Regions from separate parts of the Embleya sp. NPDC001921 genome, predicted to be linked through region 3. Evidence: riboswitches for the same ligand, from Rfam matches in the RefSeq annotation. Region 3 holds a riboswitch; each other region holds the start of a gene.

Region 1 (2,258 bases), on a different contig from region 3:
TCGCGGCGATACGCCACGCGTGCCCACCACCGGTGGCGATGTCGTCGGCGGGGTTCCCGGCATCCGAGGTCTGCGCGACCGTGAGCTGCCCGGCGTCGATGCGGCTGACCCGCCCCGTCTTCTGATCCAGGACCAGGACGGTGCTCCCGTCGCTGCTCACCTCCAGAGCGGAGTCACCCGAACGGGGCAGTGCCACGCGGCCGTCGACCTGCCCGGACAAACCGTTCACGTGCGTCACATGGCCCTTGGCGTTGCTCGGCAACCAGGCACCGACATCGGATACGGCGGCATCCGCACCCATCGCACCGACCCCGACGACCACCGAAGCGGCGACCAGTGCCCCGGTCGCGAGCACGGCGATCATCGCCGTGGGGCTCCTGCGCCCTGGACGCACGCTCTCGACGAGACGTCGAGCGCGTCCGCCGGGACCTGTACCCGTATCTGCCTTCGATCCGTCCGCGTCAGGCCCGATTCCGCTCGAAGCGGGCGGCCGTCGCTGGAACATGGTCATTCTCCCCCGTTCCCTGTCGGCTTCCAGGACCGCACGAGTCCACCGTCCTGCGCGCGGCGAGGCCGGGTGCGGGTGATCGGGCTCGAAGCTCCCGATCCCCGCTCCGTGTCCGGTGGCGCGATGAAGGTGGGCACGTACCGAGCCCACCGACAGGCACAACCCCGTCCATGTTCCGAGCCTGGCAGCATACGAAGCATGCCTGCCGGTGTCGGGTACGCGACAGGAGAAACACGCCGAGTCGACGCCGTGCCGGAACCGCCGGGCGCACACGACGGAATCGTGAAATCGACCGGGAACTGACCGAAAAGCAATGGGAATTGCTTAACGGCGTGCTCGCCACAGGGTCCCGGCTTACCGCCTGCGCATCCTCATCGACAGTCAGTGACCTGGCCGCGGCGTCGCTTTTCTCCTATGCGTGCCGGATCTCCCTCGCAGAATTGAGGCCCCGGGGGCTGTACTCCCGGACCGTCAAGCCCATCGCACGGCGAAGCCTTGGTGGGCCGTCACGAAGCCTCGCGTGAATACCGGAAAAGAGATCGCGCAAACGTCGCCGCCGGGCCAGACCTGGAATCCGTCAGGTCCGACGACGGGCCTTCCGGCGAGGGTTCGGCCACACGCATATCGTTCGTCGGCACGCCCAATCCTGCCACCGGCGATCGTACGACTCGACATTCGCAGGCAGGAGCGGGGGAACCAGGCACGGCACCGCGTCGGGCTGATCCGACGTCGGTTGGGGTGAAGTCGCCAGAGCGCGACCGGGCAACTCCGGCCCGAACCCGACAGCTCACCCCGCAGGCGTGGGAGAGGGAGCACCCATGCATTCCGGAACCGGGCGACACCGTCGAGTAGCCTCTGGGCGGCATCGCCGAGTACGTCCCAAATCGTCACGTGGCGGCAGACTCGCCTCGGTGGCCACCGCGGCCTTCGTGGTCCCGTCCTTGTTCGCAAACCACGCGTCGGCCGCCTCCGCCGCCGTCTGGGACAAGGTGGCGGCCTGCGAGAGTTCGGGCGACTGGGCCATCAACACCGGCAACGGCTACTACGGCGGACTTCAGATCGCCCAGAGCACCTGGACCGCCTTCGGCGGCATACGCTACGCCGCACGTGCCGACCTCGCGACCAAGAGCGAACAGATCGCCGTGGCGGAGAAGATCCTGGCGGGCCAGGGGCCGGGCGCCTGGCCACAATGCTCTCGAAAGGCGGGCCTGACCAGATCCGGGACCACACCCGCATCGACGCCCGCAGCGCCATCGGCGCCGACACCGGCGCCGACCGTGCAGGTCCAGCCGCGAACACGGGAACCCGCGCCGGCGACCGAAGCGTCCACCTACCGGGTCAGGTCCGGGGACACGCTGTTCCGAATCGCCGGTGCCTTGAAGGTATCGGGGGGATGGCAAACGCTTTATGACCTGAATCGCTCCACCATTGGGCGTGACCCGGACCTGATCTACCCGGGCACTCTCCTGCGCGTCACCGGCACCTCCGAAACGTCCACGCAATCGGTTTCACCGACGCAACTACCCACGCCGCCCGCATCGACAACGCGAGTGGAATTCGCCGCGACCTCGTCCAAAGCCGCTGCCGCGGTGGACTTCGCGAAGAAGCAGTTGGGCAAGCCATATGAGTGGGGAGCCGACGGCCCCGGATCGTTCGACTGCTCGGGACTTGTGCAAAGGGCCTGGCAGTCCGCCGGTGTTTCGATTCCGCGAGTCACCTACGACCAGTTCGCGCAGGGAAAGAGAGTGCC
Region 2 (2,258 bases), on a different contig from region 3:
GTTCCCGGACTTCTACCACGCGTTCCCGGACAAGGTCGCGATGATCGCCGAGTCCGGCATCTCGGCCGGCTCGATCATCGCGGTCGTCCTCAACCTGCTGCTCAACCACACCGGATCCGCGTCCCGCGAAGCCGCCGACGAACCGGCGATCCCCGCCCCCGCGCGGTCCGCCGAGCCCACCGAACTGCCCAGCCGGGCCTGATCGATCGAGGACGCGAACGGCAACACCGCGACACCCCGGCCCACTCCGCTCCCCCGCGACCGGACATGGGCGTGGGCCCCGCCGAAGTACTCGACGGGGCCCACGTGTTGCCGTTCGTGCGTCAGACGGCGAGCTTGGTGCCCACGCTGATCACGTTCGGGTTGTCACCGATGACACCCGAGTTGGCGGTGTACAGGGTCTGGTAGCCACCCTTGACGCCGAGCTTGGCGGCGACGGAGGAGAGCGTGTCACCGGCCTTGACGGTGTAGCTGCCGGAGCCCGAAGCCTGCTTGCTCGCGGCCGACTTCGACGCGTCCTGCGCGGCGACGTCCTGCTTCGGCTGCACCTGGACCTTCGGCGCGTTGGCGCCGGAGTTGCGCGGTGCGGTCTCGGTCGCCGACTCGGCCTTGGCCGCGGCCTTCGGCTCGTCGGCGGACTTGGTCTTGCCGCTGGTCGAGGACTCGGCCGTGGCGGACGCGTTGCCGCCCTTGGTCAGACCGGCCTTCTGCGAGCAGACCGGCCAGGCGCCGGGGCCCTGCGCGGCCAGGACGCGCTCGGCGACCGCGATCTGCTGGGCCTTGCTCGCCTGCGCGGCACTCGCCGCGTACTCGCTGCCGCCGAAGGCGTTCCAGGTGCTCGGGGTGAACTGCAGACCGCCGGAGAAGCCGTTGCCCGTGTTGATGCTCCAATTCCCGGTGCTCTCGCACTGCGCGACCGCGTCCCACGTGGACGAGGACGCCGCGTTCGCGCTGCCCGCCATGCCCACGAGGGGAAGGACGAGACCCGCACCGGCGGCGACGGCGATGCCGGCGCGACGGCCACGAGAGAGCGAGCGAACGGGAGCGGTGATGGCACGGAAGGTCATTGATTACCTCGTCGGGCGCCTACGAAGTTAGCTGTCGGGTTCGGACGATTGGCCCGGCCTCGCCTGAAACAGGCATGGCTTCACCCCAGACATCGACATTGCCGATGCCGGCACTCACTTGGTTCCCCCGCTCCTGCCGCCAGTCGATATCGACTGCTTCCCTCGGGCGGCGGCAGGATTCGGCGTACCGCCCGGGGAGTCCGCTTGTGCGAACAACCACGAAGCTACGCACCGCGCCGCCGGGTTGGCAAACATTTCGGGCGCTTTGTGAGGTGCCCCATAGGCTGGAATAACACCGATTTGCCCGATATGTCGCCGTCCTCGCAGGTCACGGCGCCGGCGTCCACGATGCGCGGCCGCGTGGTCACCCGTGCGTCACCGTCGGGCTATTCCGTCGCGGGCAGCTCCACAGGTACGACTACCCGCTCCTCGTCCCACAGGAACGTCGCGCCGCCGGTCGCGAAATTGGCGACGTCGGCCACCGTGGCCCGGCCCTCGGGCGAATCCAGGGTCGCCTCGATACCCGCGCGGGTCGGCGCGTACAAACCGACCACCAGGTAATAGGGCGGCTGCGCGCCGGAGGGGTCCGGATCGCACTTTCCGATGGTCCAGCCGGTCAGTCCCGGCATGGTGCGGGCGAGCGGGACGTGCTTCTCCCAGTAATAGGCGTCGAACGCCGCCGGGTCCTCGGGGTGGCCATACAGCACGGTCAGCTTGTACACACGCGACTCCTCGCGGTCGTGGTGGATGTGTCCTGCCGGTGGTGCCCTGTGCGCCCGGCGCCCGGCGCGGGACGCCGCGTGCGCCCCGCCGGTGCCGCCCCGCGTCCGGCACGTGGTGCCCGGATTCGTACGGCGCGGCGCCTACCGGGCTCCGATGCCCTTGAACGCCCGCGCCTGCTCGGTGATGGCGATCTCGGTCGGCAGCCGTTCCATGCTGGAGGCGCCGAAGAAGCCCACCACGCCGGTGGTGTGCGCCAGCACGTACGCGGCGTCCTCGGGCTCGGCGATCGGCCCGCCGTGGCACAGCACCAGCACGTCCGGGTTCACCTCCGCCGCCGCGTCGCGCATCAGCTGCACCCGCTCCACCGCCTGGTCGAGCGAGACCGCGGTGGTCGCGCCGATGTTGCCCTTGGTGGTCAGCCCCAGGTGCGGGACCAGGACGTCCGCGCCGGCCGCGGCCATCGCCCGG
Region 3 (2,258 bases):
GCGTACTGCGAGTACTTGCCGTCCGCGTGCTTGATCACGATCTCGTTGCCGTAGGCGCCGCCGTTGCCGGCCTTGACCACGGTGCCCGAGGTGATCGCCTTCACCGAGGTGCCGGTGGCGGCCACGAAGTCCTGGCCGGTGTGGCTGCCGCTGGACCACAGCTTGCCGCCGGTGCCGAACGCGGTGCCCAGGCCGCCCTTCACGGGAGCGACGTAACCGGACGCGTTGGCCGTGGTGGACTCGGCCTTGACCGAGGACTCCTTGGCCGCGACCGGGGCCTTCTCCTTGACCTCGGTCTTCGGCGCGACCTTCACGGACGCCGTGGCCTTGGTCTCGGTCTTCGGCGCCGCCGGAGCGGTCTCGGTCTTGGTGCTGCCGGACTCGGTCGAGGCCGAGGCCTTGCCGGAGAGCGAGAGCTTCTGACCGATCTGGATGACGTTCGGGTTGCCACCGATCACCGAGCGGTTGTCGGCGTACAGCTTGTACCAGCCGCCCTCGACATCCTTGGCGGCGGCGATCTTGGAGAGCGTGTCGCCCTTGACCACGGAGTACGAGGTGGTGGTCGACGCGGACTTCGTCTCGGCCGCCGGGACGACCTCGATCTTCGGGGCCGCAGTGGTCTCCGAAGCGGACTCGGCCGGCTCGGCGGCCTTCGGGGTGACCTTCACCGTGGACTTGGTGCCGGGCGAGACGGCCGGAGCGGCGCTGCCCTTGGTCAGGCCCGCCGGGCCGGAGGTGTTCGGCCAGGCGCCGGGACCCTGTACGGCGAGAACCTTCTCGGCGATGGCGATCTGCTGGTCCTTGGTGGCCAGGTCGGCACGCGGGGCGTACTGCTGACCGCCGAACTCGTTCCAGGTGCTGATGGTGAACTGCAGACCACCGTAGAAACCGTTGCCGGTGTTGATGTGCCAGTTGCCCGAGCTCTCGAGCATGGCGACCTTGTCCCAGGTGGAGACGGAGGCGGCGTTGGCGGTGGCGAGACCGGTGACCAGCGGGGCGGCGACGATCGCGCCGGCCATGCCGAGGGTCAGCGCGAGACGCGTCTTCTTGGGCATGCGGGCAGGGGTGATGAACGACTGCACGAAGATTTTTCCTTCTCCCACGCCTACGAAGTGAGCTGTCGGATTCGGGCTGGAGAGTCTCGCCCGGCCGTGTTCGGCCCTCCTGAGGAAGGGACGGGCACGGCTTCACCCCAAGCCGTCGTGATGGGCGTCCGTGTCACGGACGCCCGGGACGGCATTCCACTTGGTTCCCCCGCTCCTGCCTTTCGGGTTTCGTACCGTGGCCTCGCTCCGGCGGCAGGATTCGGCGAACCGGGAGACCATTTCGCCGAGCACCGGACCGGTGTGGCGAAGCACCAAACTACGCACACCCCCGACTCGGATCCAAACATCACGTTTCGCCGAAACCGACGAATCAGGTCGGAAGGGGGGAATAACGGGACCTAAAGTCCCGAGAAGCGTACGCATTGTGCCCGATTCGATGACGCAGCGTGGATATCCCGATTACTCCAGGCAGCAATCGCGGAAAGACGGTTCACGGTGCGTACGAACTGCTGACCATCGGTACCCGACATGTGACGTGCGCCATAGAAGCACTCGAAGATGGTCCGATATGTACCGATATCTGTCAGCCCAAAACCACAGATGCCCCGGTGGCGGCGCCCAAGAGCGCACCGGCCACGGCTTGCGCGACGGTGTGGTGACGCAGTGCCACACGCGACCAGCACACGACACCGACCGCGAGAAAACCGGTCGACCACCACGGTCCGCCCGCGACGGCGAGCAGCGCGACGATGCCGGACGCGACCGCGCAGTCGACGCTGATCTTCCACGCCGCGTTCACCACCAGCAGCACCACCGTCATGCCCCACAGCGCGAACATCGCGAACACCAGCCGGGACGGCGCGCCGGCGCCGAGCATGACCGCCGCGCCGACGCCGATCGAGGCCAGGATCACCGCGAAGACGCGCGGACGCTGCCGGCGGTCCACCACGTGACGGTCGCCCCAGGTACCGCGGCGACGCTCCCACTCGATGTACCCGGCCGGGACGATGCCCGCGCACAGTGCCGCGAACAGCCCCCACCCGGCGCCGGTCCACGACTGGGCGACGAGCGCGCCGAAGCCGGACAGCCCGGCCAGGATGGTGTTGCGCGGCTGGAGGACGTCGGTGACCACCTGGGCGGCGCCCCGGACGCGGCCCGGATCGGGAGCGTCGGCCCGCGCCGCGACCTGGGCCGACGGGCTGCGCACGACAG

Evidence for each region. Region 3 has a riboswitch for cyclic di-AMP ahead of ACWCPW_RS15465 (transglycosylase family protein). Riboswitches for the same ligand answer to the same signal wherever they lie in the genome.
Region 1: another riboswitch for cyclic di-AMP. It lies ahead of ACWCPW_RS14840 (transglycosylase family protein); the one in region 3 lies ahead of ACWCPW_RS15465 (transglycosylase family protein).
Region 2: another riboswitch for cyclic di-AMP. It lies ahead of ACWCPW_RS00380 (transglycosylase family protein); the one in region 3 lies ahead of ACWCPW_RS15465 (transglycosylase family protein).

Annotation. Positions count from the first base shown of each region.
Region 1 is NZ_JBSFEO010000010.1:170,954-173,211, forward strand. Features, by position in the region: gene ACWCPW_RS14835 (hypothetical protein) at 1-364, opposite strand, end outside; cyclic di-AMP (ydaO/yuaA leader) riboswitch at 1,168-1,324, shown strand; gene ACWCPW_RS14840 (transglycosylase family protein) at 1,420-2,258, shown strand, end outside.
Region 2 is NZ_JBSFEO010000001.1:91,751-94,008, forward strand. Features, by position in the region: gene ACWCPW_RS00375 (nucleobase:cation symporter-2 family protein) at 1-202, shown strand, start outside; gene ACWCPW_RS00380 (transglycosylase family protein) at 324-1,067, opposite strand; cyclic di-AMP (ydaO/yuaA leader) riboswitch at 1,068-1,232, opposite strand; gene ACWCPW_RS00385 (EthD family reductase) at 1,454-1,789, opposite strand; gene ACWCPW_RS00390 (phosphoenolpyruvate hydrolase family protein) at 1,931-2,258, opposite strand, start outside.
Region 3 is NZ_JBSFEO010000011.1:61,500-63,757, forward strand. Features, by position in the region: gene ACWCPW_RS15465 (transglycosylase family protein) at 1-1,055, opposite strand, end outside; cyclic di-AMP (ydaO/yuaA leader) riboswitch at 1,088-1,283, opposite strand; gene ACWCPW_RS15470 (hypothetical protein) at 1,630-2,258, opposite strand, start outside.